Regions from separate parts of the Streptomyces sp. NA04227 genome, predicted to be linked through region 1. Evidence: predicted binding sites of a transcription regulator. Region 1 holds the regulator's gene; the other holds the start of a gene.
The links. Region 1 encodes HrcA, which represses chaperone genes, less so after heat shock. Its sites were predicted from a motif close to TTNGCACTCNGNNNNNCNGAGTGCNAA; they were not measured.
Positions count from the first base shown of each region.

Region 1 (14,960 bases):
CGGGCTTGCCCGCCGTACCGACGAGCAGCGGTCCGGGGCCGGTGACCGGGTCGACCGGGCGGCCCGCCACGGCGAGGAGGGTGTCGCCGGGCCGCACGGCCACCCCGGGCGCGGCCAGCGGCGCGCGGGCGCGCGGATCGGAGCTCTCCGAGGGCAGGATCCGGTCGACCCGCCAACTGCCGTCCTCGTGACGGGAGATGTCCGCGCCGAGCAGGCCCAGCTTGCGGTCGCCGCCACCGCCGCCCGAGGTGGGGACGATGTAGGCGTGCGAGGTACCGAACTCGCCGTGCACCTCGTACAGCAGGTCCACCAGGTCGTCGTGGGTGGCCACCCGGTCGAGCAGCGGCAGGTAGCGCTCGCGCACCGCCGCGAAATCGACGCCGCCGAGGTCCGCGCGCCAGAAGTGGTCCCGCATCAGCCGCAGGGTCTCCTCGTACATCTGCCGCCATTCGGCGGCCGGTTCGACCTGCTGCCGGACGCGGGAGAGGTCGACGGTGATGTTGGAGTCGCTGTCGTCGTCGTGGGAGGCGCGGCGGTCGCTGGGCACCACCTTGAGCTTGCCGTCCGTCCACAGCAGGATCCGCTTGCCGTCGCCGGTGACCGCGAAGTGGTCGACGTCCAGGGCGAGATGCTCCGAGCGCAGCTGCTGGAGGTCGTAGCGCTCCAGCTCGTTCTTGGGCTCGGGGTCGTCGGGGGTGGCGCGGGAGGCGCCGAGCACGCCCTCGACGGGGTGGCGCAGCCACAGGAGTCCGTCCTTGGCCGCCCGCAGGGTGGAGTAGCGGGCCGCCTCGACCGGGAAGGGCACGATGCGGTCGGCGAGGCCGTCGAGGTCGATACGGGTCGCCGGGGCGCCCTCGCTCTCGGGGGTCTCGTCCTTGTCGGGCGACTCGAAGGGCCTGCCGTGCCGCTGCGGTCCGAACGGGGAGGGCGTGGTCGCCGACAGCGTGATCAGGTGCGGGCGGCTGCCGCCGACGAAGGCCAGGTCGAAGACGTGCTCGTCGTAGACCGGGTCGAAGGAGCGCGCGGACAGGAAGGCCAGGTGCTTACCGTCGGTGGTGAAGGCGGGCGAGTAGTCGCGGAACCGCAGCGGGGTCGCCTCGGTGACCGACAGGTCGCCGGTGTTGGCCAGTTTGAGCTGGCGCAGCGGCTCGGGTCCGGGGTGGGACCAGGCCAGCCAGGCCGAGTCCGGCGAGAAGACGAGCCCGCTCGGCTCGCCGTCCTCGCTGCGGTCCACCTCGCGCACCTCACCGCTCTCCCGCTCGACGAGCAGCACCCGTCCGTCGTGCGAGGCGACGGCGGCGCGGCTGCCGTCGGGCGCCATCGCGAGCTGGAGTACGCGGCCGAGACGGCCGGTGGCCAGGCGGCGCGGGGTGGCGCCGGGGGCGAGTCCGGTGGCGGGCGCGAACTCCAGGGCGTCCTCGCCCTCGGCGTCGGTGACCCAGACGACGTGCTCCTCGCCGTCGGCCCTGAAGGCCCGCGGCAGCCGGGCGCGGACGCCGGGCGTGGCGGCCAGGACGCGGGTGGGGCCCGCGCGGTGGGTGACCCAGTGGACCGTGCCGCGTACCGCGAGGGCGCTGCCGCGGCCGGTGTGGTCGGGGGCACCCGCGCCGAACCAGCGGGCGGCGCTCACCGGGTACGGCTGCATGTCGACCCGCTGTCCGCCGAGCCGCAGGTCCAGCCGCCGGGGTTCGGCGCCGTCGAGGTCGTCGAGCAGCCACAGTTCGCCCGCGCTCGCGTACACGACGCGGCTGCCGTCGGTGGCGGCGTGCCGGGCGTAGAACCCGATCCCGGACTCGGCGTCCACGGGGGTGTGCCGCCGCAGGTCGGTGCCGTCGGGCAGCGAGGAGTACAGCGCGCCGACGCCCTCGTGGTCACAGAGGAAGGCGATCCGCTCCCCCACCCACAGCGGGTACTCGATGTTGCCGTCGAGGTCGGCGTGCAGGCGCGCGAAGTCGCCGGGTGCGTCCTCACCGGCGATCCACAGCTTGCCCGCGGTGCCGCCGCGGTACCGCTTCCACCAGGCCGCCTCGCGGCTCATCGTCACCGAGAGCAGCAGCGCACGGCCGCCCGGGCCGTGGGCGAGGTCGCCGACCGGTCCGTACGGAAGCGTTTCGGCGGGGCCGCCGTCCAGCGGCACGGCATGCGCCCAGGAGCGGCGCAGCGACGCCTGCCCCTTCGTGGAGAGGGCGAGCACCCGCCCGTCGGCCGCCCAGCCGCGCACGCTCGTACGCGCACTGCCCCAGTGCGTGAGCCGCCGCGAGGGACCGCCTTCGAGGGGCGCCACGAACACCTCTGGTACCCCGTCGCGCGTGGAGGTCCAGGCGACCTGGGTGCCGTCCGGGGATATCCGCGGATGGTTCACGGGCATGTTGTCGGCGCTGACCCGCCAGGCACGGCCGCCGTCGAGGGGCGCGGCCCAGACGTCGTCCTCGGCCGTGAAGACGAGGAACTCTCCGTGCAGATGCGGGAACCGAAGGTAGGCAGGCTGAGTCACAACAGCACCCTAAGCAGCATCAGCCGCAATTGGTGACCGTTTTCGATCACTTGACCTGCCGGGCCGGTGCACGTCAGGGCGCATGGAGCAGAGGGGTCGCTCGGGCACGCGGGCACGCACCGGGCTCAGCCCTGGAGCAGCAGCCACTCCTGGAGTTCCACCAAGTTGCCTTCGGGGTCCTTGAGATGGGCCACCCGCATCCGGTCGGTCATCGGTGCGGGGCCCTGGAAGACCGCGGCGCCGCGGGCGGTGATCTGCTCGCAGTAGACGTCGAGGTCGTCCACGCGCAGCACGACCAGCGACCGGTGCCCGTTGACCGCGTCCCCGAGTTCCCCGATGATCTCGCTCATCACGCCGCGGTCCTGGAGGGCGATGCCCGCCGATCCGGTGGCCGGACTGAACTTCTCGTACGGGCCCTGCGGCGAGCCCGACTGCGGCTTGAGGCCGAGGACTTCGGCGTAGAAGCGGTAGCAGGCGGGGAAGTCGTCGACGAGCAGCCTGACCTGGGCGAGTTCCAAGGTTCCTCCTGGTGGCGGCGGTTCAGGACCAGCGGCCGGTGCGGCCGAGCACCACTGCCGCGGCGGCGGTGCCCGCGGTGGATGTACGCAGCACGCTACGCCCGAGCCGGTAGGGGTGGCCGCCCGCCTCGGCGAAGACGGCCAGTTCCTCCGGGGAGACTCCTCCCTCCGGCCCCACGACCAGCACGATGTCCCCGTCGGTGGGGAGTTCGGCGGTGGCCAGCGGCGTACTCGCCAGGTCGCGGTCCTCGTGCAGTACGGCCGCCAGGCGCGCCCCGGCGAGCAGCGCGGCGACCTGTTTGGTGGTCATCGGCTCGGTGACCTCCGGGAAGCGCACCCGCCGGGACTGCTTGCCCGCCTCGCGGGCCGTCGCCCGCCATTTGGCAAGGGACTTGAGGGCGCGCTCGCCCTTCCACTGGGTCACGCAGCGCGCGGCGGACCAGGGGACGATGACGTCGACGCCGGTCTCCGTCATGGTCTCCACGGCCAGTTCGCCGCGGTCGCCCTTGGGCAGGGCCTGGACCACGGTCAGCCGGGGCGACTCGGGCGGCTCCTCGTGCACCGCCTCGGCGCGTACGGTCAGCCGGTCCTTGCCCTCGGCGGCGAGCACCTCGCAGTCGGCCCAGCGGCCGGCGCCGTCGGTGAGGACGATCCGCTCGCCGGGGCGCAGCCGCTTCACCGAGACGGCGTGCCGCCCCTCGGTCCCGGTGAGGACGAGCCGCCCCTGGGCATCGGCCTGAAGCGTGTCCGTGACGAATACCGCCGCCGTCATCAGGCCCGGCCTCCCTTTGCTGTGGCCACGGCCAGTTCGGCCGCGAGTACCTCGACGAGTTGTCCGGCGGGCAGTGCGCGTGCGAGCCGGTGGCCCTGGCCCGCCCACAGGCTCATGCCCTGCGGGTCGCCCGCCTCGGCCGCGGCGCCGCGCAGCGGGGCGGTCAGGCTGTGCACCTGCGGATAGGCGGCCGGGGCGTACGGGCCGTGCTCGCGCAGGAAGCGGTTGACCAGGCCGCGGGCCGGGCGGCCGGAGAACGCCCGGGTGAGTTCGGTGCGCGGGAACCGCGGGTCGGTCAGGGCGTGTTTGTGCAGCGGGTGGGCCCCGGACTCGTGGGTGGCCAGGAAGGCGGTGCCGAGTTGGGCGCTGTGCGCTCCGGCGGCGAGGACGGCGGCGATCTGGGAGCCGCGCATGATGCCTCCGGCGGCGACCAGGGGCAGCCCCACGCTCTCGCGGACCTGGGCGAGGAGGGTGAGCAACCCGGTCCCGGTGCCGTCGAGTTCGGGGTCGTCGCGGTGGGTGCCCTGGTGTCCGCCGGCCTCGATGCCCTGGACGCAGACCCCGTCGGCGCCCGCGTCCTGGGCGGCCCTGGCCTCCTCGGGGCTGGTGACGGTGACCAGGGTGCGGGTGCCGACCCGGGCGAACGCCTCCACCACCTGCGCGCTGGGACAGCCGAAGGTGAAGGACACCAGCGGCACCGGATCGTCGAGGAGTACGGCGAGTTTGGTCTCGTAGCCGTCGTCGGTGGGGACGTCGGTGTCGCCGAGCGGGGTCCGGTACCAGGCGGACTCGCCGCCGAGCTGGCTGCGGTAGACGTCGACGGCCGCGCCGTCGGTGCGGCCGGGCTGCGGCAGGAAGAGGTTGACGCCGAAGAACCGGCCGGTCAGCCCGCGCAGTTGCTTGATCTCCTGGTACATGCCGTCGGCGGTCTTGTAGCCGGCGGCCAGGCAGCCGAGTCCTCCGGCCTCACTGACGGCGGCGGCGAGGCGGGGCGTTGAGCCGCCCCCGGCCATCGGGGCCTGCACGATCGGGTACGCCGAAAGATCGCTCAGTGCCAAGGACATGCACGCATCGTGCCACGTTCCCGCTACCGGTCAGAAACCCGCGCCCGAGTGGGTACGGCCCACCGGCACGCCCGTTTCGGCGTGCCGGTGGACCGGTGGCTCAGCGGCCGTTGAAGGCGTCCTTCAGCCGGGAGAACAGGCCCTGCTGACCGGGCTGGAACTGTCCCGTGGGGCGCTCCTCGCCGCGCAGCTTGGCCAGCTCGCGCAACAGTCGCTCCTGCTCCACGTCGAGCTTGCCCGGGGTGGTCACCTCGACGTGGACGACGAGGTCACCACGGCCGCCGCCCCGCAGATGCGTGACACCGCGGCCGTGCAGCGGGATGGACTGGCCGGACTGGGTGCCGGGCCGGATGTCGATCTCCTCGAGACCGTCGAGGGTCTCCAGGGGCACCTTGGTGCCGAGCGCCGCGGCCGTCATCGGGATGGTGACCGTGCAGTGCAGGTCGTCGCCGCGGCGCTGGAAGACCGGGTGCGGCAGTTCGTGGATCTCCACGTAGAGGTCACCGGCCGGGCCGCCGCCGGGGCCGACCTCGCCCTCACCGGCGAGCTGGATCCGGGTGCCGTTGTCCACACCGGCCGGAATCTTCACGGTGAGCGTGCGCCGTGAACGGATGCGGCCGTCGCCGGCGCACTCGGGGCAGGGGGTGGGGACCACGGTGCCGAAGCCCTGGCACTGCGGGCAGGGGCGCGAGGTCATGACCTGGCCCAGGAAGGAGCGGGTCACCTGGGAGACCTCGCCCCGGCCGCGGCACATGTCGCAGGTCTGCGCGCTGGTGCCGGGGGCCGCGCCCTCGCCGCTGCAGGTGGTGCACACCACGGCGGTGTCGACCTGGAGGTCCTTGGTGGTACCGAACGCCGCCTCGTCCAGCTCGATCTCGAGCCGGATCATGGCGTCCTGGCCGCGCCGGGTGCGCGAGCGCGGGCCGCGCTGGGACGCCGTTCCGAAGAAGGCGTCCATGATGTCCGAGAAGTTGCCGAAGCCGCCGCCCGCGCCGAAGCCACCGGCGCCCGCCTGCTGCGACAGCGGGTCGCCGCCGAGGTCGTAGACCTGCTTCTTCTGCGGGTCCGAGAGCACCTCGTAGGCGGCGTTGATCTCCTTGAACCGCTCTTGGGTCTTCGGATCGGGGTTGACGTCCGGGTGCAGCTCGCGGGCGAGCCGCCGGAAGGCCTTTTTGATCTCGTCCTGGGAGGCGTCTCGGCGCACGCCGAGCACGGCGTAGTAGTCCGTGGCCACTTACGACTCCGCCAGGATCTGTCCGACGTAACGTGCCACTGCGCGTACTGCTCCCATCGTTCCCGGATAGTCCATGCGTGTCGGTCCGACCACGCCGAGTTTGGCGACAGCTTCGCCGCCCGAACCGTAGCCGACCGAGACCACGGAGGTGGAGTTGAGTCCCTCGTGGGCGTTCTCGTGCCCGATGCGTACGGTCATGCCCGAATCGGTCGCCTCACCGAGGAGTTTGAGGAGGACGACCTGTTCCTCGAGGGCTTCGAGGACCGGGCGGATGGTGAGAGGAAAGTCATGCCCGAAGCGGGTGAGATTGGCGGTGCCGCCGATCATCAGACGTTCCTCGGTCTCCTCGACGAGGGTTTCGAGGAGGGTGGACAGGACGGTCGAGACGGTGCCGCGGTCCTCGTTCTCGAACGCTTCCGGCAGATCCTGCACGAGCTGCGGCACATCGGCGAAACGGCGGCCCGCGACACGGCTGTTGAGGCGCGCCCGCAGATCGGCCAGTGAGCTCTCGCCGAACGGCGCGGGGCAGTCGATCATGCGCTGTTCGACCCGGCCGGTGTCCGTGATGAGGACGAGCATCAGCCGGGCCGGTGCCAGTGCGAGCAGTTCCACGTGCCGCACCGTGGAGCGGGTCAGCGAGGGGTACTGCACGACCGCGACCTGCCGGGTGAGCTGGGCGAGCAGGCGCACGGTGCGCCCGACCACGTCGTCGAGGTCGACGGCGCCGTCGAGGAAGTTCTGGATGGCGCGCCGCTCGGGCGCGGTCATCGGCTTCACCCCGGCGAGCTTGTCGACGAAGAGCCGGTAGCCCTTGTCGGTGGGGATGCGGCCCGCGCTGGTGTGCGGCTGGGCGATGTAGCCCTCGTCCTCCAGGGCGGCCATGTCGTTGCGGACGGTGGCCGGGGAGACACCGAGGCTGTGCCGCTCGGTGAGCGCCTTGGAGCCGACCGGCTCCTCGGTGCCCACATAGTCCTGGACGATGGCGCGCAGCACTTCGAGCCTGCGTTCGTTCAGCACCCGCGCTCACCTCCAGCTTCCCTCGCACGGCCCGGCCCAGCCGTCGCCCCCTTGGCACTCACGACAGTCGAGTGCCAGCGTTCCGGCCCAGTGTACGGCCGGTGGGTACGGCGGCGGCAAGAGCACCTACGACCGTCCCGCCGCGGTTTTCCCCAGTTGTTCGGGGCCGCGGCATCCGGTGTCCGCTTCCGGTGTCCTCATTCCGGCGACCGCCGGGTGCGGACGGCCCGGACCCCTGTACTTTCGCATGCGGGCGGCGCCCGTTGGGCGCCTGTGGAAAACCGTCACCGAGCTGTGGGAGGGACCGTGCCGGAGGGCAGGACAGCGGTGGTCACCGGAGGTTCGCGGGGTATCGGCCGGGCCGTAGTGCAGCGGCTGGCCCGCGACGGTGTCGAGGTGGTCTTCAACTACGCGCGCAGCGAACAGGCCGCCGCCGAGGTGCTCGCCGCGGTGCGTGCCGAGGGCGGCACCGCCCACGCGCTACCGCTCGATCTGGCCACGGCCGGGGCGGCCGAGGAGCTCATGCAGCGCGCCACGGAGCTGACCGGCGGCCTGGACGTCCTGGTCAACAACGCCGCGCAGGCCTTCCGGACCGCACCGCTGGCCGAGACCGACGAAGCGGTCTTCGATGAGATCATGACGGTCAACGCACGCACGGTCTTCCTCACCCTGCGCCATGCCGCCCGGCACATGCGCGACGACGGACGCATCGTGAACATCTCCAGCCTCAACACCCGGCGGCCCGCGAAGAACAGCGCCCCGTACGCGGCCAGCAAGGGCGCGATGGAGCAGCTCACCCTGGTCGCCGCCCAGGAGCTCGGGGCGCGCGGCATCACCGTCAACACGGTCTCCCCCGGGGCGACCGACACCGAGTTGCTGCGTGGCGCGAATCCGCCCGAGAGCCTGGAGAAGGTCGCGGGCATGACACCGCTCGGACGGCTCGGCCAGCCCTCCGACGTCGCCGATGTGGTGGCCTTCCTCTGCGGCCCCGACGCCCGCTGGATCACCGGGCAGAACATCCTCGCCACGGGCGGCCTCAGCTGATGACGGCGCCTGCCGAGGGACCGGACAGGCCGGGCGGATCTGCCCGGCTGGGCGGATCTCCTCGGCCGGGCGCATCGATCAGGCCAGGCGGACCGCAGGCATCGGCCGCACCGCAGGCATCGGGCGGACCGGCGCCCGCGCCCGACTGGGCGGCCGGCGGCTGGGAGCGGCTCGCCCGCCGTACCGGCCGGATCCGGCTGCCCGGCTGGGACTGCACCACGGGTCTGGTGGCCGGGGACGACGCCGCCCTGCTCATCGACGCGGGGTCCTGCCTGTCCGAGGGTGCCGCCCTGCGCCGGGACGCGCAGCGGTTGCTCGGCGGGCGCCGGGTGACCCATCTCGCCCTGACCCACCCGCACTTCGACCATGTGCTCGGCGCCCCCGCCTTCGCCGGGGCCGAGGTGTTCACCGCCGTGGGCGCGGGCGCGGCCCTGGTCTCGGGGCACGAGCAGCTCGCCGCGGACGCGGTACGGCACGGCCTGGGCCGGGAGGCGGCGGAGCGGGCGAGCGAGTTGCTGCGCCCGCCCCATCACGAGGTCTGCGGCGAGTGGACGCTGGAACTCGGCGGCGTACAGGTGCTCCTCGCCGCGCTGGGCCCGGCGCACAGTCCGTACGATCTCGTGGTCCTGGTGCCCGGTGAGGTCGAGGTCGTGTTCTGCGGGGATCTGGTGGAGGAGTCCGGGCCGCCGCAGGCCGGGCCGGACGCGGTGCCGGGGCGCTGGCCCGCGGCCCTGGACCGGCTGCTTCAACTCGGCGGCGAGGACGCCGTGTACGTACCCGGGCACGGGGCCGTGGTGGACGCGGCCTTCGTTCGCCGTCAGCGTGATCGACTGGCCGGAGAATTCGGCGTGCCGTGACCGCAGGTCGGGCTGTTCTTCCTCGCGTCGGGCGACCATCATCCTTCTCGGCGAGACCCTCGGGCCCGCCTCCGCCCTCACCCCCCGTCCCACCCCGATTTCCGAAGGACCCGCAGTTGCGCAGCTACTCACCGGATCTGACTCCGCCCTGGAAGAAGCAGCAGCCCGCGCCCGAGGTGGCCGCCGAGCCGGGCCTCGTGGTGGAGGAGGCCGCGACCGGTTTCTGTGGTGCGGTGATCCGCTGCGAGGCGGGCACGGTCACCCTGGAGGACCGCTTCGGCAAGCACCGGGTGTTTCCGCTCGAACCGCGTGGCTTCCTCCTGGAGGGCCAGGTGGTGACCCTGGTCCGGGCCACCGCGGCACCGGCGCGGCCCAGCCGTACGGCCTCCGGCTCCCTCGCCGTGCCGGGCGCGCGGGCGCGGGTCGCACGCGCCGGGCGCATCTATGTGGAGGGGCGCCACGACGCGGAACTCGTGGAGCGGGTCTGGGGTGACGACCTGCGCATCGAGGGCGTGGTGGTGGAGTACCTGGAGGGCGTCGACGATCTGCCGTCCATCGTGGCCGAATTCGCCCCCGGCCCGGACGCCCGCCTCGGCGTCCTCGTCGACCATCTGGTGCCGGGCTCCAAGGAGTCCCGTATCGCCCAGGCGGTCACCAGCGAGCACGCGCTCGTGGTCGGGCACCCCTATATCGATGTCTGGGAAGCGGTGAAGCCCTCTTCGGTGGGCATCGCCGCCTGGCCGAAGGTGCCGCGCGGCCAGGACTGGAAGACCGGCGTGTGCCGGGCGCTCGGCTGGCCCGAGAACACCGGGGCGGCCTGGCAGCGGATCCTCGGCTCGGTACACAGCTACAAGGATCTGGAGCCCCAACTCCTCGGCAGGGTCGAGGAGTTGATCGACTTTGTCACGGTGGGCAGCGCTGCCTGAGCCCTGCCGTCCCGCCTCAGCGGGCGGCCGGGCCCGCCCCGGTCAGTCCACCAGGTCCCGGACCACGGCGTCGGCCAGCAGCCGCCCCCGCAGGGTGAGTACGGCCCGGCCGCCCGCGTAGGGCTCCGCTTCGAGCAGGCCGTCCGCCAGTGCCCGCGCGGCCGCCTCGGCGCCGGCCGGCCGCAGCAGGTCGAGGGGGCAGCCCTCGCGCAGCCGCAGTTCCAGCAGGATGCGCTCGACCCGGCGGTCCTCGGCCGTGAGCAGTTCGCGGCCCGCGCCGGGTGAGCGGCCCGCGGCCAGGGCGGCAGCGTAGGCGCCGGGGTGTTTGACGTTCCACCAGCGCACCCCGCCGACGTGGCTGTGCGCGCCGGGGCCCGCGCCCCACCAGTCGGCGCCGCGCCAGTACAGCTCGTTGTGCAGGCAGCGCGCGGCCTCGCCGGTGGCCCAGTTGGAGACCTCGTACCACTGGTGGCCCGCGGCCGAGAGCGCCTCCTCGGCGATCAGATAGCGGTCGGCGTGCACGTCGTCGTCGGTCGGCGGGACCTCGCCGCGGCGGATCCGGCGGGCGAGCTGGGTGCCCTCCTCGACGATCAGCGCGTAGGCGGAGACGTGGTCGGGGCCCGCGCCGAGCGCCGCGTCCAGGGAGGCGCGCCAGTCGTCGTCGCTCTCGCCGGGGGTGCCGTAGATCAGGTCCAGGTTGACGTGGCCGAAGCCCGCCGCGCGTGCCTCGGCGACACAGGCCTCGGGGCGGCCGGGGGTGTGCGTACGGTCCAGGACGTCCAGGACGTGGCGGCGGGCGCTCTGCATTCCGAAGGAGATCCGGTTGAAGCCGCCCGCGCGCAGGGTCTCCAGGTAGCCGGGGTCCACCGACTCCGGGTTCGCCTCGGTGGTCACCTCGGCGTCCGGTGCCAGGCCGAACTCCTGCCGGATCACCGTGAGCATCCGCACCAGGTCGTCGGCGGCGAGCAGGGTGGGGGTGCCGCCGCCCACGAAGACCGTACGGACCTCACGGGGGTCGTCGCCGAGGACCTTGCGGGCGAGGCGGACCTCGTCGGCGAGGGTCTCGGCGTAGTTGTCGCGGGAGGCGAGCACGCCGCCGGTGCCGCGCAGCTCGGTGGCGGTGTAGGTGTTGAAGTCGCAGTAGCCGCACCGCGTGGCGCAGTACGGCACGTGCAGATAGAACCCGAGGGGCCGCTCGGCCGCGCCGCGCAGGGCACTGTCGGGCAGCGAGCCGTCCTCGGGGACGGGCTCACCGTCGGGAAGTGCGGAAGGCATGTCCCCCATTGTCCCGTACCGCGGCGGCTGCCCCGCCAGCCTGTGGATAACCCCTCAGAAGAGCGGCCCACGACGGGACACCGCGGGAACGCCGCAGGGGCGGACCGTTCCCGGCCCGCCCCTGTGATCAGGTACTCCGCCGAGGCCTCAGGCCTCGCGCGCGCCCGCGTACATCTCGTCGATGAGGCCCTTGTAGGCACGCTCGACCACCGGGCGCTTCAGCTTGAGGCTCGGGGTCAGCTCGCCGTGCTCCACGTCGAGGTCGCGCGGCAGCAGCTTGAACTTCTTGATCGTCTGCCAGCGCTGGAGGCCCTCGTTGAGCTCCTTGACGTAGCCCTCGATCATCTCGACGGTGGCGGGTGCGGCCACCACCTCGGCGTAGGACTTGCCGCCCAGGCCGTTCTCCGCGGCCCATTCGAGGATCGCGGGCTCCTCCAGGGCGATCAGGGCGGTGCAGTAGTTCCGGTCGGCGCCGTGCACCAGGATGTTGGAGACGTACGGACAGACCGCCTTGAACTGGCCCTCCACCTCGGCCGGGGCCACGTACTTGCCGCCCGAGGTCTTGATGAGGTCCTTCTTGCGGTCGGTGATCCGCAGGTAGCCGTCGGCCGAGAGCTCGCCGATGTCACCGGTGTGGAACCAGCCGTCGGACTCCAGGACCTCGGCGGTCTTTTCCTGGAGGCCGTGGTAGCCCTGCATGTTGTTCGGGCCGCGCAGCAGGATCTCGCCGTCGTCGGCGATACGGACCTCGACCCCGGCCAGGGGCTTGCCGACCGTGCCGGTCCGCAGTGCCTCGCCCGGGTTGAGGAAGGCGGGCCCCGAGGTCTCGGTCAGGCCGTAGCCCTCCAGGATCTGCACACCGGCACCCGCGAAGAAGTAGCCGATCTCGGGCGCGAGCGCCGCACCGCCGGAGACACAGGCACGCAGCCTGCCGCCGAACGCCGCGCGGAGCTTCTTGAAGACGAGCGCGTCGGCGACCTTGTACTTGAGGCGCAGACCGAGCGGCGCGCTCGCCTTGCCGGTGCGGCGGAAGTTGTCCTGGGTGACCTTGGCCCACTCGCGGGCCACGTCGGCCGACCAGAGGAAGATCTTGTACTTGGTGTCACCACCGGCCCGCGCCTTGGCCGCGACACCGTTGTAGACCTTCTCGAAGATGCGCGGCACGGAGCACATGTACGTGGGCTGCACGACCGGCAGGTTCTCGATGATCTTGTCCACCCGGCCGTCGACGGCGGTGACATGGCCGACCTCGATCTGGCCGGACAGCAGCGCCTTGCCGAAGACGTGGGCGAGCGGCAGCCACAGGTACTGCACGTCCTCCTGACCGACCAGGCCGGTGGCGGCGATCGCCTTGGCCATGTAGGACCAGCAGTCCTGCGGCAGCCGGACGCCCTTGGGGCGGCCGGTGGTGCCGGAGGTGTAGATCAGGGTGGCGAGCTGGTCGCTGGTGATCGCGGAGACGCGCTCCTTGATCAGCTCGGGCTCCTTCTCCAGGAGCGCCGTACCGCGCGCCTCCAGGTCCGCGAGGCTGAGCACCCAGCCCTCGGGGTCGCCCGGCTCGGCACTCACGCCCTCGGGGTCGATCACCACGACGTGCGCCAGGGCGGGCAGTTCCGCGCGGCGCTCCCGAGCCTTGGCCAGCTGCTCCGCGTCCTCCGCGATCAGCACCCGGCTGCCGGAGTCGGACAGGATGTAGGCGGCCTCGTCCGCGTTGGTCTGCGGGTACAGCGTCGTGGTGGCGGCGCCCGCGCAGAGGATGCCGAAGTCCGCGAGGACCCAGTCCAGGCGGGTGGCGGAGCCGAGGGCGACCCGCTCCTCGGGCTGCACGCCGAGGTCGACCAGGCCGGCGGCGATCCGGAAGATCCGCTCGGCGGACTGTGCCCAGCTCAGCGACTTCCAGTCGTCCGGGCCCTGCCCCGAGGCGGCCGGCACCGGATATCGGAACGCCTCGATGTCGGGCGTCGCCGCCACGCGCTCCAGGAGAAGGTGCGCCACGGAGGGCGGCCGGTTTTCGATCTGGGTCTGTGTGTCGCTCACGACATCCTCCGAGGCCCGCGCCAAGTGCGCACGAAGACAGTGCGGCTGACGGGTTCACTGGCTGGTTGCGGCTGCTTGCTTAACTCGCGAGTAACTATCGAGCAGTGATCAGGGTATTCCGCGTTCGGCCGCCATGTAAGAGGCCACGAGGTGTCACTTCCTACAGACGGAGGCATCTGAGCGTGGCACGGCTCACACCGCTACGGGCCCGCCGCACTCGTGTGCGGCGGGCCCGTACGGGTGTGCCGGAAGATGTCACGTCTGATCGATTTCCGGCCTATTTCTTGCTCTTGGCCTGGCCTCCGCTGTCATCGCTGGAGAGGACCGCGATGAACGCTTCCTGGGGCACCTCGACGGATCCGACCATCTTCATCCGCTTCTTGCCCTCCTTCTGCTTCTCGAGCAGCTTGCGCTTACGGGAGATGTCACCGCCGTAGCACTTGGCGAGCACGTCCTTGCGGATGGCACGGATGGTCTCGCGCGCGATCACCCGCGAACCGATGGCCGCCTGCACGGGCACCTCGAAGCTCTGCCGCGGGATGAGCTCCCTCAGCTTGGCGACGAGCCGCACCCCGTAGGCGTACGCCGCGTCCTTGTGCGTGATCGCGGAGAACGCGTCGACCTTGTCGCCGTGCAGCAGGATGTCGACCTTGACCAGGCTGGAGGACTGCTCGCCGGTGGGCTCGTAGTCGAGCGAGGCGTAGCCGCGGGTCTTGGACTTCAGCTGGTCGAAGAAGTCGAAGACGATCTCCGCGAGCGGCAGCGTGTAGCGGATCTCGACCCGGTCCTCGGAGAGGTAGTCCATGCCGAGCAGCACACCGCGGCGGGTCTGGCACAGCTCCATGATCGCGCCGATGAACTCGCTCGGCGCGAGGATCGTGGCCCGCACCACCGGCTCGTACACCTCGGAGAGCTTGCCCTCGGGGAACTCGCTCGGGTTGGTGACCGTGTGCTCGGCGCCGTCCTCCATCACCACGCGGTAGACCACGTTGGGCGCGGTGGCGATCAGGTCGAGGCCGAACTCGCGCTCCAGGCGCTCGCGCACCACGTCCAGGTGCAGCAGACCGAGGAAGCCGACCCGGAACCCGAAGCCGAGAGCGGCCGAGGTCTCCGGCTCGTAGACCAGCGCGGCGTCGTTGAGCTGGAGCTTGTCCAGGGCCTCGCGCAGCTCGGGGTAGTCGGAGCCGTCCAGCGGATACAGGCCCGAGAAGACCATCGGCTTGGGGTCCTTGTAGCCGCCGAGCGCTTCCTCGGCCCCCTTGCTCAGGGAGGTGATCGTGTCACCGACCTTGGACTGGCGGACGTCCTTCACACCGGTGATCAGATAGCCGACCTCGCCGACGCCGAGCCCGTCCGCCGGAAGCATCTCCGGCGAGTTGGTCCCGATCTCAAGGAGCTCGTGGGTCGCGTTGGTGGACATCATCCGGATCCGCTCACGCTTGTTGAGCTGACCGTCCACCACACGTACATAGGTCACGACGCCCCGGTAGGAGTCGTACACCGAGTCGAAGATCATCGCGCGGGCGGGCGCGTCGGCGACACCGACCGGATGCGGGATCTCCGCCACCACCCTGTCGAGCAGGTCCTCCACACCGAGGCCGGTCTTCGCGGAGACCTTCAGGACCTCGTCGGGGTCGCAGCCCACCAGGTTCGCGAGCTCCTCGGAGAACTTCTCCGGCTGCGCGGCAGGCAGGTCGATCTTGTTCAGGACAGGAATGATCC
Region 1 covers NZ_CP054918.1:1,995,893-2,010,852, forward strand. The annotation lists gene HUT18_RS08335 (S41 family peptidase) at 1-2,494, opposite strand, end outside; gene HUT18_RS08340 (VOC family protein) at 2,620-3,012, opposite strand; gene HUT18_RS08345 (16S rRNA (uracil(1498)-N(3))-methyltransferase) at 3,035-3,784, opposite strand; gene HUT18_RS08350 (nitronate monooxygenase) at 3,784-4,848, opposite strand; gene dnaJ (molecular chaperone DnaJ) at 4,949-6,082, opposite strand; gene hrcA (heat-inducible transcriptional repressor HrcA) at 6,083-7,099, opposite strand; gene HUT18_RS08365 (SDR family NAD(P)-dependent oxidoreductase) at 7,406-8,143, shown strand; gene HUT18_RS08370 (MBL fold metallo-hydrolase) at 8,143-9,000, shown strand; gene HUT18_RS08375 (DUF3097 domain-containing protein) at 9,117-9,926, shown strand; gene hemW (radical SAM family heme chaperone HemW) at 9,969-11,201, opposite strand; gene HUT18_RS08385 (long-chain fatty acid--CoA ligase) at 11,349-13,238, opposite strand; gene lepA (translation elongation factor 4) at 13,516-14,960, opposite strand, start outside.

Region 2 (14,960 bases), 2.7 Mb from region 1:
TGGAGGTCCAGCAGGCCACCGTGGACGAGCTGGTCACCAAGATCGCGAAGGTCGAGGTGCGCGGCACCGACAGCGCGGCGACCGCGCTGGTGAAGGGCGACGCCCGGATGGCGGAGGTGCTGCGGCGCGCGGTGCGCTCCCACGTCACGCCGCCCACCGAGCCCCTCGTGGTGGTCAGGGGCTCGCGCCGCTGGCGCATCCCCGCCTACGAAGTCGAGGAAATCGTCCGGGAGTTGCTCGACCGCGACATCCGCTACGGGGCGGCGCGCGCCGCGCTGCCGCAGCGCCTGGCCCACGCCGTCCTGGTACGGATGGAGCAGCAGGGCGAGGCGCCCGACGACCGGGTGCAGGACTCGGTGGCCCGCAACGCGGCGGTGAAGGCGGCGGTCAAGGAGATCTGGCCGGTCGTCGACCCGGCCAAGCTGGTACTGCGCCTGCTCGCCGAACCGGAGTTCCTGGCCGAGCACGCCGAGGGCCTGCTGAGCGCCGAGGAGCAGCGGGCGCTGCTGTGGGAGCGCCCCGCGCGCAGCGTCCGTACGGCCAAGTGGTCGGCCGCCGACACCGTACTCATCGACGAGGCAGCCGACTTGGTCGAGCGCACGCCCTCGCTCGGCCATGTGGTGCTCGACGAGGCGCAGGACCTCTCGCCCATGCAGTACCGGGCCGTGGGGCGCCGTTGCAGCACCGGCTCCGCGACCGTGCTCGGCGACCTGGCACAGGGCACCACCCCCTGGGCCACGCGGACTTGGGACGAGGCCCTGGCACACCTCGGCCAATCAGGCGCGCTGATCGAGGAGTTGACGGCGGGCTTCCGCGTACCGCGTGAGGTCATCGCCTACGCCTCGCGCCTGCTGCCCTCCATCGCCCCCGACCTCGCCGAGGTCAACTCGGTGCGGGAATCGCCGGGTTCACTGTCGGTACGACGGGTGACCGTCGCCTCGGACGACGCCGCCATCGCGGACGACGACGCCACCTCGCTCACCGGCCCCCTCTCCGCCGCGCACCTGGACGCACTCGACGCCGAGGTGCTCGCCGCCTGTGCCGAAGCGCTGGGCCACGAGGGCTCCACGGGGCTCATCGCGGCCGACGCCCGCATCCCCCGCCTGGCAACTGCCTTGGAACAGGCGGGAATCCCGTACCTCTCCCCCGGCGAGGAGACCACCCCTGACGTCCGTCTGACGCTGGTCCCGGCCTCCCTCGCCAAGGGCCTGGAGTACGACTTCGTGGTGCTCGACGAGCCCGCCGCCGTGGTCGCGGGCGAGCCCGACCAGCGCACCGGCCTGCGCCGTCTGTACGTCGCCCTGACCCGGGCGGTGTCCGGCCTCGCCGTACGCCATCTCGCCGAACTGCCGCCGCAGCTCCTGCTCCCGGAGGACGGGGAGGAGCCGCGAGGAGGGGAGCGCCTCGGGTCGGTCGCGGTGAACGCCGTCTGAGGCAGGCCCGACAGAGTCCATCGTCTGATGCGGACCACCTCGCCCCGAACCCCGCCGGAGTCCGCCGTCTGATGCGGACCCGACGGGATCCGCCTCGGCCGCTCAAGTGTCCAGCGTGCGGCGCCAGTTGAGGACCGTGTCGGTGTGCACCGGTCCGTCCCAGCCGTGGGGGCGGGCCGCGGTGCCGATGTGGAAGCCGTTGACACCGGCGGCGAGGAGGCGGGGCATGTGGTCGAGGCGCAGGCCGCCGCCGACCAGGATGTGCTGCTCGTAGCCGGGTTCGCCGCGCTGCATGGCCTCCGCGAGCAGGACGGACATGCCGTCGTCGACGCCGGTCGGCGAGCCGGCGGTCAGATAGGTGTCGAGCCCGGGCAGCGGTGCGACGGCGACGCGCAGGGCGTGCCGGTCGACGGCCTGGTCCAGGGCGCGGTGGAACGTCCAGCGGCAGCCGTCGAGTTCGGCGAGCAGGAGGTCGAGCGCCTTCAGGTCCGGTCCGCCCGTGGCGTCGAGGAACCCGAGCACGAACTCCTCGGCGCCCACGGCACGCAACTCCCTTGCCCGCGCGACGAGTTCGTCCTGCTCGCGGGAGTCACCCACACCGAAGCCGGGCCGCAGCCGCAGCATCACACGGACCGGGATCCGGACCGCCTCGCGCACGGCCGCGAAGGTCTCGCGGGAGGGGGTCAGACCGTCGGCGGCCATGTCGGTCACCAGCTCCAGCCGGTCCGCGCCGCCGCGTTCGGCGGCGCGGGCGTCGGTCGCGTCGAGGGCGATCACCTCGAGGACGGCACTGCTGCTCATGGCACTCCACTGCTTCCGGGCTGCCGAACTGTCTCGGCGGCGAACTGCGCGGTCACCGGCCCGCGCACCCGCCGCCCCCGCGGCTTTCGCGGGTCCTGCGGGTGCAGGGGTCTGTCGCTCCCGGCCCTCCGAGCGCACGGCCACGCCGTGCGTCCGAGTCCGTGATCACCACACGAATAGGTCTAGTCCAGTACGGCAACCGGAAACAAGCACCGAATGGTCAAAGCCCCCGGCGGACAAAAGTACGAAACCGGGGCGCGAGGGAAAATTCCCGCGCCCCGGCACTCCCGTACGCCCTCATGCGCCCGCGCGCACGCGTACGCCGCGCGCGGCTCGCACGCCCAAGCACACCCGCACGCACCCCCACCAGGGCAACACCCAAGCCCAAGCCCAAGCAGGGGGTGCTGGAAGGGAGTTGGCCTTCTCAGCCGAAGATGAAGAGCTCCGCTTCCCTCGCCCCCACCAGTTCGTACCGCGTGCCGGTCAGCGGGCGTCCCGCGTAGAGCCGTACGAGCGTGGCGGCGTCGCCCAGGTAGCGGGCGGGCGGGCGTTCACCGGTGGGCTCGCCGAGGAGCAGGGGTTCGTCGTGGTCGTCCAGGTCGGCGTGGAGCGGGACGTGCTTCCTCTCGCGGGAGCTGCGTCCCAGCAGGCGCAGGGCGGCGGGCAGTCCCGCGCCCGCGTACGCCCCGGGTTCGCCGAAGGCCTCGCGTACATCGCCCGCGTGGATCCACTCGCCGAGGGCGATGATGTCCATCGCCCCGTCCGACGCGGCGACGACGGGACCGGCCTCGGTCATCCCCTGTTCCAGTTCGTCGAGAATGCGGGCGAGAGGCCAGTCGGCCCGCTCGGCGATGTCACGGTCGTTGCCCTCGGGCGTGAACACCCCTTCCTCGTAACGGTTTTCCACCACCCGCATCAGGGCGGAGGAGCAGTGCGCGAGCACATGGCGCACGGTCCAGCCGGGACAACAGGTGCGCAGGGCGAAGTCGTTCTCGGGTCGTTCGCGCAGCAATGGCAGCAGCGCGTCGCGCTCGGTCCGCAGGAGCCGGCCGGGAAGTTCGGGGTCACGTTCTTCGTGTACGGCGACAGCAGCAGTCATACGGCCACGCTAGGGCCTGTCGAGGAGGGGGCCCGGCGGGGGCGCGGCGCCGTGCCTCACAATGGCGCCATGCCCGCACTGCCCGAGCACCCCGCCCACGAGGACCTGCGCCGCCGCCTGGCCGCGACCCTGAACGCCGTCGCCGTGACCGGCCGGGACGCCCCGGCCCCCGAGGCGTACGCCGAGGACCTGCTCGCCCGCTGGGCGGAGCCGCAGCGCCGCTACCACACCACGGATCACCTGGTGGCGGTGCTCGCGCACATCGACGTGCTCGCTCCCTTCGCCGAGAACGCCGAACTCGTACGGCTCGCCGCGTGGTTCCACGACGCCGTCTACCATCCGGACCGCGCGCACAACGAGGACCGCAGCGCCCGCCTCGCCGAACGCGCCCTGCCCGAGGCCGGGTTGAGTACGCCGGACACGGCGGAGGTGGCCCGTCTCGTACGGCTCACCGTCGGCCACGACCCGGAGCCGGGCGACCGCAACGGCGAGGTGCTGTGCGACGCCGACCTCGCGATCCTGGCCTCGTCCCCCGAGGCGTACGCCGTCTACGCCGCCGCCGTCCGCGAGGAGTACGCCTTCGTCCCCGAGGACGCCTTCCGCGACGGCCGCGCCGCCATCCTGGACCAACTCCTCACGCTGCCACGTCTGTTCAGGACCGAGTACGGCGCCGCGCACTGGGAGGAGGCGGCCCGCCGCAACCTCCGCGGCGAGCTGGATCTTCTGCGGGCGGGGCACCGCGAGGGCTGAACCGGGCCGGCCCCGCCCGAACCCTTGACGCGACCAACCCGTTCTGCTGGTCTAGTCCATGGGCAGTAACGACCCTGCCGGGCACGGGAGTTGAACCGACTCCGCATGCCGCCGGGGCCCGCTGCCATGAACCACGCGCCTCTTCGCCCCACCTTCGGGACACCGCCCCTCGTGGGCTCCACCCTGCCCTTTCCGTGCGCACACGCGCGGCGTTCGCGCGGCACGCGACGGCAGGAAGACCTGATGTGAAGGAGTACCGCATGCGTTCCAGCAGGAAATTCGCCGTTCTCGCCGGTGCCGCGCTCGCCCCGGTCCTCGCCGTGAGCCTCCCCGCGGGCCAGGCCTCGGCACACGGCTACATCTCCGACCCGCCCAGCCGGCAGGCCCAGTGCGCCGCCGGAGTCGTCCCGTGCGGCGAGATCAAGTACGAGCCCCAGAGCGTCGAGGGACCCAAGGGCCTGACCAGTTGCAGCGGCGGCAACAGCCGCTTCGCCGAACTCGACGACGACTCCAAGGGCTGGAAGGTCAGCGAGGTCGGCACGTCCCAGTCCTTCCAATGGACCCTGACCGCGCCGCACAACACCAGCACCTGGCAGTACTTCATCGGCGACCGCAAGATCGCCGAGTTCGACGACGGCGGCGCCCAGCCCGGCACCACGGTCACCCACCAGGTCGACTTCGGTGACCTGCGCGGCCCGCAAAAGATCCTCGCGGTCTGGAACATCTCCAACACCGTGAACGCCTTCTACGCCTGCATCGACGTGAACATCGGCGGCTGATCGGGCAGTTCACGTCTCCGAACCGCTCCCCACCCCACCTGCCGCGGCCGTCGCCCACACGGCGGTCGCGGTGGGGGGACGGAACTCGGCGCTCACGGGTGCGGTGGTTCGCAGGTCTCCACCTTTGACGGGAACGGACGCGTCAAGCCTCAACTCCCGCCCCGCAAAGGCCGGTTACCCCAGGCCCGTTACCCCACGCTGCCCTTCCGCCTGCGCAGCCCCGCCTTCAGCAGGATCCGTACGATCTCCCGGCTGGAGATCTCCACCGCTCCGGCGTCGACCGCGTCGCGGTAGCGGTACGCGGGGATGTCGTAGTGGTCCCGCTCGAAGGCACGCCGCGGGGCGCCGATCCCGGCGGCGAAGGCGTGCAGTTCCTCGTACGAGACGTCGCTGACAAGGTGGGACCAGAGGCGGCCGTGACCCGGCCAGGTGGGCGGGTCGATGTACAGCGTCACGTCGCCCTCGCCCCGAAGCCGGGCAGGGTGCCGAGCGAACCGACCCGGGCGACCTGCACCACGGCCTTGCCGCAGACCCAGTGCGGGTCGGCGCCGAGTTCGGGCTCCACGTCGAGGGCGTGCGGATCACCGGAGCCGCAGACGGGGCACAGCGGCCAGCGCCCGTAGCGCTCCAGGAGCGCGTCCTGGACGTCCTGCGCGACCAGACCGGCGACGTACTCCGCGCCCTCCGGCCACTGCTCGACCCACCAGCGCCGATGCGTGATCGACTCCTCGACCAGGGACACGACATCCGCGTCGGCCACGGTGCAGGCCGCGAGATCGGCGAGGACGAGCGCGCGGGCCGCGTGCAGGGCCTGTTCGAGCGGGGGCACCGGACGCTCCGGGCCACCTGGGATACCTGAGCTGTCGGGGCCGCCGGGGCTGTCAGCGTTGCCCTGGCCGCCGGGGCGCTCGGGACGGTCGGGGTAGGTCATGCGTCCATTGTGCGCCCGGCCGAAGGCGCACAAGCCGGAGCACCCTGGACGCCGGGCGCCGGGCCGGTTCCGTACATCGGCCAACCGGGCGGCGCCTGCGGCGATTCGGCCACGAACGCTGCGCGCCGGGACGCACGGACCGGACGTCCCTCTCCCCAGCGCCTGCGGAGAATCGGCCGCCCCCTCCCCCGTACGTGGAGTCGTTCGGCACACCATTCCCCTGACTCGTTCCGCACATCCGTAACTGGCGCGATACCACTTCATAGGAACGATTTAAGGACCGAGAGAAGAGCGGAATATCAAGGGGGCGCGAAAAAGAAAACACGACCCCGCAATGCGTGAACTCAATACGTGGGCTCGATACGCGGACTCGGTACACGGGGTACGGCGAACTCCGGCGGACTCCGGCGCATTCGGAGAGCGCACTGCCAGCGCGCGAGAAGGAAAGGTTTCCGCAGTTCAGAACACCTGACAGAACATCTGACAGAAGCCCACGCGAATAACACCGAGGGAATCGAAAGCGCCAGACAAAAGCGAGGTATTCACGCCTGAGACGGAAGAGCGTGACTCCCGCGTTTTCACCGAAGCCGAGCGACGCATCTTTCCGGTGTCAGCCGAAAACCCGTATCGCCGACAGGCAGCAGACGACGAACGCAGACCGCCGCCCGTGGACAGACGGCCGTAGACCGACAACCAAGACCGACGAAGAAGGACCGCCGAGCAAAGACCAAGGCACGAACACCGAGGCAGGAAGACCGACGGAGGAACTCGCCTCATGGGCAACAGCAACACCCGGGACAGCCTTCGCAGGGATCGACGACCCGGCCGTACGAACGGCTACAGCGCCCCCTTCGCCCGCAGCCACCACAACCCCCGTCGCCGAACCGGCACCCGAGCCCGCACCGCCAACACCGGCACCGGCACCGGCACCGGCACCGACGAGCCCGCGCGACCATCCACCCCCTCAACCGCCTCCCAACCCACCAAGTCCACCAAAACCACTGAACTCGCCGACCGCACAAGCGTCCACGACGCCCCCTGAACTCACCGGCCAGCACGGCCCACGTGCCCCGGTGACCCGGTGTCCCGGGAGCCGGCCCCGCGTCAGACCGGCTCCCGGGACCGACCCGGGCGTAGGCGGATGCGACCAGACAACGGACGTGGGTGAACGCAAGAGGCGGCACCTGAGGTGACCCCCGGGGGCAGCTCCCGAAGTGGCCCCCGAGGCGGCCCCACAGACGGCTGGTGCCCGAGCGCCCTCGGCCTGCGCGCTCGCCTCCCGGCACCGGCCTGCCCCGCCCCGCTCCTCCCCCAGGGAGCGGGGTGGGGCACCTGCCCACTTCCCCGGACAGGTGCCCCGCGGGGCCGGACCGCGCCACCGCGCGCCGGGCGAGCGCGCCCACCCGGCACCTCGCCCTCCGTCGCGCCCCGGCACCCCCGGCGCCTCGGAACCTCTTGACCACTCGCCCCGCCGAAAATAGCTTTCATATGTGACCCGAGACCTGAAGGAAACTTTCGGCACCGGGCCGGACCAGCCGTCGGCAGGCTCGTCGGCGGGTACGGCAGCGGGCTCATCGGCGGGTACGGCGGCAGCCGGTGGTACGCCGCGCCTGGCCACGCAGGCCTGGGAGGGCCCGCCATCGGCGGCGCTCGCGGCCAAGGTCCGTACCCTCGCGCCGTCGATGACCCGCTCCATGCAGCGCGTCGCCGAGGCCGTGGCAGGCGATCCGGCGGGCTGCGCCGCGCTCACGGTGACCGGGCTCGCCGAGCTGACCGGCACCAGCGAGGCCACCGTCGTCCGTACCGCCCGGCTGCTCGGCTACCCCGGCTACCGCGACCTGAGGCTCGCCCTCGCCGGGTTCGCCGCCCAGCAGCAGTCGGGCCGCGCCCCGGCGGTGACGGCGGACATCGCCGTCGACGACCCGATCGCGGACGTGGTCGCCAAGCTCGCGCACGACGAACAGCAGACCCTCGCCGACACCGCGGCCGCCCTGGACACCGTGCAGCTCGGCGCGGCCGTGAACGCACTCGCCGGCGCACGGCGGGTGGACATCTACGGCATCGGCGCCTCCGCCCTGGTCGGCCAGGACCTCGCGCAGAAGCTGCTGCGCATCGGCCTGATCGCGCACGCGCACAATGACACCCATCTGGCGATCACCACGGCGGTCCAGCTCCGCGCCAAGGACGTGGCGATCGCGATCACGCACTCGGGCTCCACCGGCGACGTCATAGAACCCCTGCGCGTCGCCTTCGAGCACGGCGCCACCACCCTCGCGATCACCGGCCATCCCGGCGGCCCCGTCTCGCAGTACGCGGACCACGTGCTGACCACGTCGACGGCCCGCGAGAGCGAGCTGCGCCCGGCGGCGATGTCCTCGCGTACGAGTCAACTCCTCGTGGTGGACTGCCTGTTCGTGGGCGTGGCCCAGCGTACGTACCGGACCGCGGGCCCCGCCCTGTCCGCCTCGTACGAGGCCCTGGCCCACCGGCACCGCCCCCGCCAGGTACCGCGCTGACCCGCAGCCGGCACCGTCCGGGCCCCACACCACTCGCGCCGACACGGCACGTATCCCCGACACCGCACGCACCGCAGGAAAGAGCCGCCCCGTCATGACCTCCCCCGTCGGCCCCTCCGCCGACTCCCCCACCGGCCCCGCCACCGACTCGACCACCGGTTCCGCCGCGCCCGGGCCGGGCTCTACCGCCCCCTACCAGCGGCTCACCGCCGAACTCGCCCACCTCACCACGGAGCAGTTCCGGCCCGAACTGGCCGAGATCGACCGGCTGGAGACGCTGGAGATCGCCCGGATCATGAACGGCGAGGACGCGAGCGTCGCCGGTGCCGTGGCCCGGCAACTGCCGGCGATCGCCGCCGCCATCGACGCGGCCGCCGCCCGGATGTCCCGCGGCGGACGGCTCGTCTACGCGGGCGCGGGCACCGCCGGACGGCTGGGTGTTCTGGACGCGAGCGAGTGCCCGCCGACCTTCAACACCGACCCCGCGGACGTGGTGGGCCTGATCGCGGGCGGCCCGACCGCGATGGTGGCGGCCGTCGAAGGCGCCGAGGACTCAACGGAGTTGGCCGCCGCGGACCTCGAAGGCCTCGCCCTGACGGCGGACGACGTGGTGGTGGGCATCTCCGCCTCCGGACGCACGCCGTACGCGATCGGCGCCGTGCAGTACGCGCGCTCGCTCGGCGCGCTGACGCTCGGCCTGTCCTGCAACGCGGGCAGCCCGCTCGCGGCGGCCGCCGAGCACGGCATCGAGGTCGTCGTGGGGCCCGAACTCCTCACCGGCTCCACCCGGTTGAAGGGCGGCACGGCCCAGAAGCTCGTCCTCAACATGCTCTCGACCATCACCATGATCCGCCTCGGCAAGACCTACGGAAACCTGATGGTCGACGTCCGCGCCTCCAACGAGAAGCTGCGCGCCCGCTCCCGCCGCATCGTCGCGCTCGCCACCGGCGCCACGGAAGCGGAGATCGAAACGGCTCTCACGGCCACCGACGGCGAGGTCAAGGACGCCATCCTGACCATCCTCGGCGGAGTGGACGGCCGCACCGCCCGACGGCTCCTGACGGAGCACCATGGGCATTTGCGGGAGGCGTTGGCGGGGGCGCGGGGCGAGGGGTGACGGACAAGGAGTGGTGACGCGCGCGGCCGGGCGCCGGGCACACCACCCGGCGCTCCCGGATGCGTCGACTCAGCGGCTCAGTGCGGGAACTTCTCCGTCGGCAGGGTCGCGTGGAACGGCTCCGGCAGCGTCAACGGCCGCCCGAACGGCGTGGCGTCCGCGTGCTTGTACGTACCGTTCTGCGGGTCGCTGAACAGCGTCACCATGGGGCCGCGCTCGTCGTAGCGGTCGACCAGGAGATAGAGCGGCACGGGGGCGTGGGCGTAGGCCCAGAGCTTCTTGGTGCGGTCGTGGCGGGCGTTGCTCTTGGAGGTGATCTCGACGACGAGGAGCGCTTCGGCGGCATCGACCGGGTCATCGCGTTCGTGTCCCGGACCGAGAACGATGTCGCAGGGCACCACCATCAAGTGCGGGACGAAGAGCTTGCCCAGCGCCGGGAAGGCCGTACTCAGCCTCTGGTAGATCCCGAGGTCCTCCGGGAGGCACTGGCAGAGCCGCCGCTGAAGGGATTCCACGATGATGTGGTGGCCCCCGCGCGGCGGCGGCAGCAAGGCGATCCTTCCGTCATCGATCTCGGCGCGCCAACCCTGCGGCACGTCCAAACCGCGCCACGTACGAAGCAGGTACTCCCACTCGGGGCCGGAGCCGGACCGCCCATGGTGACCGCTCTCGGTCGTCGAGACGGTCATGCCGAGCCTTTCTGCCGCCGGATGAGCCCGGGCGGGCCCGCATGGGAGACAACGTAGATCGACGCCCGACGGCCGTTCTGCCAGGTGTTCCCATGCCCCACGATCGAGTGAACAAGGCGGCGATCGGGAACTTGGACGCTGTGGGCCGCGTGCCCCGGGAAGGCGCATCGTCTTCCCGGAAGGAACAGCCCCATGAGCCACACCCGTTGGAAACTCGCTCGCGACCGCGCGGCGGCCGCGGGCCTGGCGGAATCCGACGAGGCCGCCGCCGACCGGGCCGAGATCCGGCTCGCCATGGCCTTCGCCAAGGCCGTGTACGACCGGCGCAAGGAACTCAGTCTGTCCCAGGCTCAGGTGGCCGAACGGTCCGGGCTCACCCAGGCCAAGATCTCCCGGATCGAGGGTGCCGATGCCGTCCCCACCCTGTCCCTGCTGCGGCGCCTCGCCGCCGCCCTGGACGCCTCGCTGACCATCGGGCTCGGCGAGGACCACGAGGAGGTCGCCTTCGTCGCGCACTCGGCGGCCTGAGGCCGGCGGACGAAGCCACGCCAACCCCCAACGCCAAAGGCGGCACCCCCCAAAGGAGATGCCGCCTTCGCGAGACCCGAAAGCCTCAACAGACTGCCCGATCGTGACCGGCCCAGGGGCCGGGCCGCGATCAGAAGTCCATGTCACCGCCGGGCATGCCGCCCGGAGCGCCCGCCGGGGCGGCCTTCTCCGGCTTGTCGGCGATGACGGCCTCGGTGGTCAGGAAGAGCGCGGCGATGGACGCGGCGTTCTGCAGCGCGGAGCGCGTGACCTTGGCCGGGTCGATGATGCCCTCGGCGACCAGGTCGACGTACTCGCCGGTCGCGGCGTTCAGGCCGTGACCCGGGGTCAGGTTGCGCACCTTCTCCACGACGACGCCGCCCTCGAGACCGGCGTTGACCGCGATCTGCTTCAGCGGGGCCTCCAGGGCCAGCTTCACAGCGGCGGCACCGGTGGCCTCGTCACCGTCGAGCTCGAGCTTCTCGAAGACCTGGGAGGCCTGGAGCAGGGCCACGCCACCACCGGCGACGATGCCCTCCTCGACGGCCGCCTTGGCGTTGCGCACGGCGTCCTCGATGCGGTGCTTGCGCTCCTTGAGCTCCACCTCGGTGGCGGCACCGGCCTTGATGACCGCAACACCGCCGGCGAGCTTCGCCAGGCGCTCCTGCAGCTTCTCGCGGTCGTAGTCGCTGTCCGAGTTCTCGATCTCGGCGCGGATCTGGTTGACCCGGCCGGCGACCTGGTCGGCGGAGCCGGAGCCGTCGACGATGGTGGTCTCGTCCTTGGTGATGACGACCTTGCGGGCGCGGCCCAGGAGCTCCAGACCGGCGTTCTCCAGCTTGAGGCCGACCTCCTCGGAGATAACCTCGCCACCGGTGAGGATGGCGATGTCGCCGAGCATGGCCTTGCGGCGGTCACCGAAGCCCGGGGCCTTGACGGCGACGGACTTGAAGGTGCCGCGGATCTTGTTGACGACCAGGGTCGACAGGGCCTCGCCCTCGACGTCCTCGGCGATGATCAGCAGCGGCTTGCCGGACTGCATGACCTTCTCCAGGAGCGGCAGCAGGTCCTTGACGTTGCCGATCTTGGAGTTGGCGATCAGGATGTACGGGTCGTCGAGCGACGCCTCCATACGCTCCATGTCCGTGGCGAAGTACGCCGAGATGTAGCCCTTGTCGAAGCGCATACCCTCGGTGAGTTCCAGCTCCAGACCGAAGGTCTGGGACTCCTCGACGGTGATGACGCCTTCCTTGCCGACCTTGTCCATCGCCTCGGCGATGAGCTCGCCGATCTGGGTGTCGGCGGCGGAGATGGAGGCGGTGGAGGCGATCTGCTCCTTGGTCTCCACGTCCTTGGCCTGCTCGAGCAGGGCGGCGGAGACGGCCTCGACGGCCTTCTCGATGCCACGCTTCAGGGCCATCGGGTTGGCGCCGGCGGCGACGTTGCGCAGGCCCTCGCGGACCAGCGCCTGGGCGAGGACGGTCGCGGTCGTCGTACCGTCACCGGCGACGTCGTCGGTCTTCTTCGCGACTTCCTTGACCAGCTCGGCGCCGATCTTCTCGTACGGGTCCTCGAGCTCGATCTCCTTGGCGATGGAAACACCATCGTTGGTGATCGTGGGGGCGCCCCACTTCTTCTCGAGGACGACGTTGCGGCCCTTGGGGCCGAGGGTCACCTTGACGGCGTCGGCGAGCTGGTTCATGCCGCGCTCGAGGCCGCGCCGTGCCTCCTCGTCGAACGCGATGATCTTGGCCATGTGAAGTGGTCCTCCCGGACAGGGTCTCCCCCGGTGACCCCCGGGGAAGCGTGGATACTTCGGACCGCGCTGGCGCCCGCGACGGACGGCCCGTACCCGGTGGTTCCTTGCCCCACCCGGCCTCGGACCTCACCGACTCGGTCCTGCTTTTTGTCACTCTCACCTTCAGAGTGCTAACGCCAATGATTAGCACTCTCCCCCTTCGAGTGCAAGGTTGCCTGTCGGCTCCGGCCCCTTCGGAGGGCCCCTTCACCTCGCGCGGTCGCCCCCCGGAGAGGACCGCCGGGACGACGCACGGGAGCGCCCCCGACCCGTCGCCCGCCGGACACACAAAAACCCACCCCCGGCCTCCCGGGGGTGGGTTCCTGCGCGTACTTTCGTGATGTCTCGTGACGTCGCCGCGTCAGGTCGGCGTCTCAGCCGGCCGCGAGACGGACCATGTCCGCCTGCGGGCCCTTCTGGCCCTGCGAGATCTCGAACTCGACTCGCTGACCTTCTTCCAGGGTGCGGTAGCCGTCCATCTGAATCGCGCTGTAGTGGACGAAAACATCCGCACCACCGTCGACCGCGATGAAGCCGTAGCCCTTCTCCGCGTTGAACCACTTGACGGTGCCCTGAGCCATGCCTAACTCCCCTATTACTGGCCCTTGCACAGGACCGCACTTCGCGGACCCGGGTCAGACCCCACCACCCGCCAACGGGGGGCGTAACGCGTCGACCGCGGCTGAATGTATCTGCACAACTGCCCTCTGCAACAGGTCAGTTGGACGAGAAATCTTGGCGCGACCAAGGGGAGTAAGCAGGGGAAATGCCGGAATTCAGGGCAAGTCGGGCCGCGCAAAATTGGGGCAACTTCGCAAATCGGCGCGACAGTTTGGCCACTTATTGCCGCCCTCCGGCGAGAACACATATGCACGTGGCACAAACGAGAGACGGCGTTCCCCAACTCTACTCCCTTCAACCCTGCAGAATTGCCCCCTCCGCTTTCGTCAGCGGAGGGGGCAATCGGTGAAGAGAAGGTCCGCGGCGCCGTATCCGGTTCCGCGTCACACGCCGTGCGGCCGGACGTCAACAGCCGTACACCACCGGCCCGTACGAACCGGACAAGCCGCGCGTAGCGACGGCGAGGCGGTTTTTCAGCAGCCGCCCGCGACGGCCGGGATGATCGAGACTCCGGCGCCGTCCGGCGTCGCGGTGTCCAGGCCCTGCTCGAAGCGGACGTCGTCGTCGTTGACGTAGACGTTGACGAAGCGGCGCAGCTTGCCCTGGTCGTCGAGGACGCGGGCGGCGATGCCGGTGTGGTTCTTCTCCAGGTCGGCGATGACCTGGGCGAGGGTGGCGCCCTCGGCGGCGACCTCGGCCGCACCGCCGGTGTAGGTGCGCAGGATGGTCGGGATGCGGACCGTGACGCTCATGGATCGGGCCTTTCTTCGGTCTTCGGGACTTCCGGGGCGGCGGAAGGGGTCAGTGGTCCAGGCCCGCGGCGCGGAAGGCGTCCAGGCTGGGGCGGATGGTGGCGGTGGGGCCGGTGGTCGGCGCGACCGCGTCGAGGGTCTTGAGGCCGTCGCCGGTGTTGAGGACCACGGTGGTGAGGGACGGGTCGAGGAGCCCGGCCTCGATCAGCTTCTTGGTGACGCCGACCGTCACACCGCCCGCGGTCTCGGCGAAGATGCCCTCGGTCTGCGCGAGCAGCTTGATGGCCTCGACGATCTGCTCGTCGTTCACGTCCTCCACGGCGCCACCGGTGCGGCGGGCGATGTCCAGGACGTACGGGCCGTCGGCCGGGTTGCCGATGGCCAGCGACTTGGCGATGGTGTTCGGCTTCTGCGGCTTGACCACGTCGTGGCCGCCCTTGAAGGCCACCGACACCGGGGAGCAGCCCTCGGCCTGGGCGCCGAAGATCTTGTACGGCTTGTCCTCGACCAGGCCGAGCTTGATCAGCTCCTGCAGACCCTTGTCGATCTTGGTGAGCTGCGAGCCGGAGGCGATCGGCACCACGATCTGGTCGGGCAGCCGCCAGCCGAGCTGTTCGCAGATCTCGTACGCGAGGGTCTTGGAACCCTCGCCGTAGTACGGGCGCAGGTTGACGTTGACGAAGCCCCAGCCCTCGCCGAGCGGGTCGCCGATGAGCTCGGAGCAGAAGCGGTTGACGTCGTCGTAGTTGCCCTCGATACCGACGAGCTCGCCGCCGTAGACCGCGGCCATGACCACCTTGCCCTGCTCCAGGTCGTGCGGGATGAACACGCAGGAGCGGAAGCCGGCCCGGGCGGCGGCGGCGCCGACGGCCCCTGCCAGGTTGCCGGTGGAGGAGCAGGACAGGGTGGTGAAGCCGAAGGCGCGGGCGGCCTCGACGGCGATGGCGACGACACGGTCCTTGAAGGAGTGCGTCGGGTTGCCGGAGTCGTCCTTGACGAACAGGCCGCCGGTGACGCCGAGTTCACGGGCCAGGTTGTCGGCCTTGACCAGCTTGGTGAAGCCCGGGTTCAGGCTGGGCTTGTCGGCGACGTCGGCCGGTACGGGAAGCAGGGGGGCGTAACGCCAGATGCTGTTGGGGCCGGACT
Region 2 covers NZ_CP054918.1:4,659,771-4,674,730, reverse strand. The annotation lists gene HUT18_RS19940 (UvrD-helicase domain-containing protein) at 1-1,433, shown strand, start outside; gene HUT18_RS19935 (copper homeostasis protein CutC) at 1,536-2,234, opposite strand; gene HUT18_RS19930 (maleylpyruvate isomerase family mycothiol-dependent enzyme) at 2,659-3,333, opposite strand; gene HUT18_RS19925 (hypothetical protein) at 3,403-4,083, shown strand; gene HUT18_RS19920 (lytic polysaccharide monooxygenase auxiliary activity family 9 protein) at 4,344-4,862, shown strand; gene HUT18_RS19915 (DUF4031 domain-containing protein) at 5,051-5,317, opposite strand; gene HUT18_RS19910 (hypothetical protein) at 5,314-5,793, opposite strand; gene HUT18_RS19905 (hypothetical protein) at 6,569-6,835, shown strand; gene HUT18_RS19900 (MurR/RpiR family transcriptional regulator) at 7,404-8,309, shown strand; gene murQ (N-acetylmuramic acid 6-phosphate etherase) at 8,404-9,426, shown strand; gene HUT18_RS19890 (Uma2 family endonuclease) at 9,504-10,115, opposite strand; gene HUT18_RS19885 (helix-turn-helix domain-containing protein) at 10,308-10,643, shown strand; gene groL (chaperonin GroEL) at 10,774-12,399, opposite strand; gene HUT18_RS19875 (cold-shock protein) at 12,816-13,022, opposite strand; gene HUT18_RS19870 (MoaD/ThiS family protein) at 13,536-13,814, opposite strand; gene thrC (threonine synthase) at 13,864-14,960, opposite strand, start outside.
Region 2: a site for HrcA is predicted at 12,550-12,576, ahead of groL (chaperonin GroEL). Genes of this name have one in related genera too.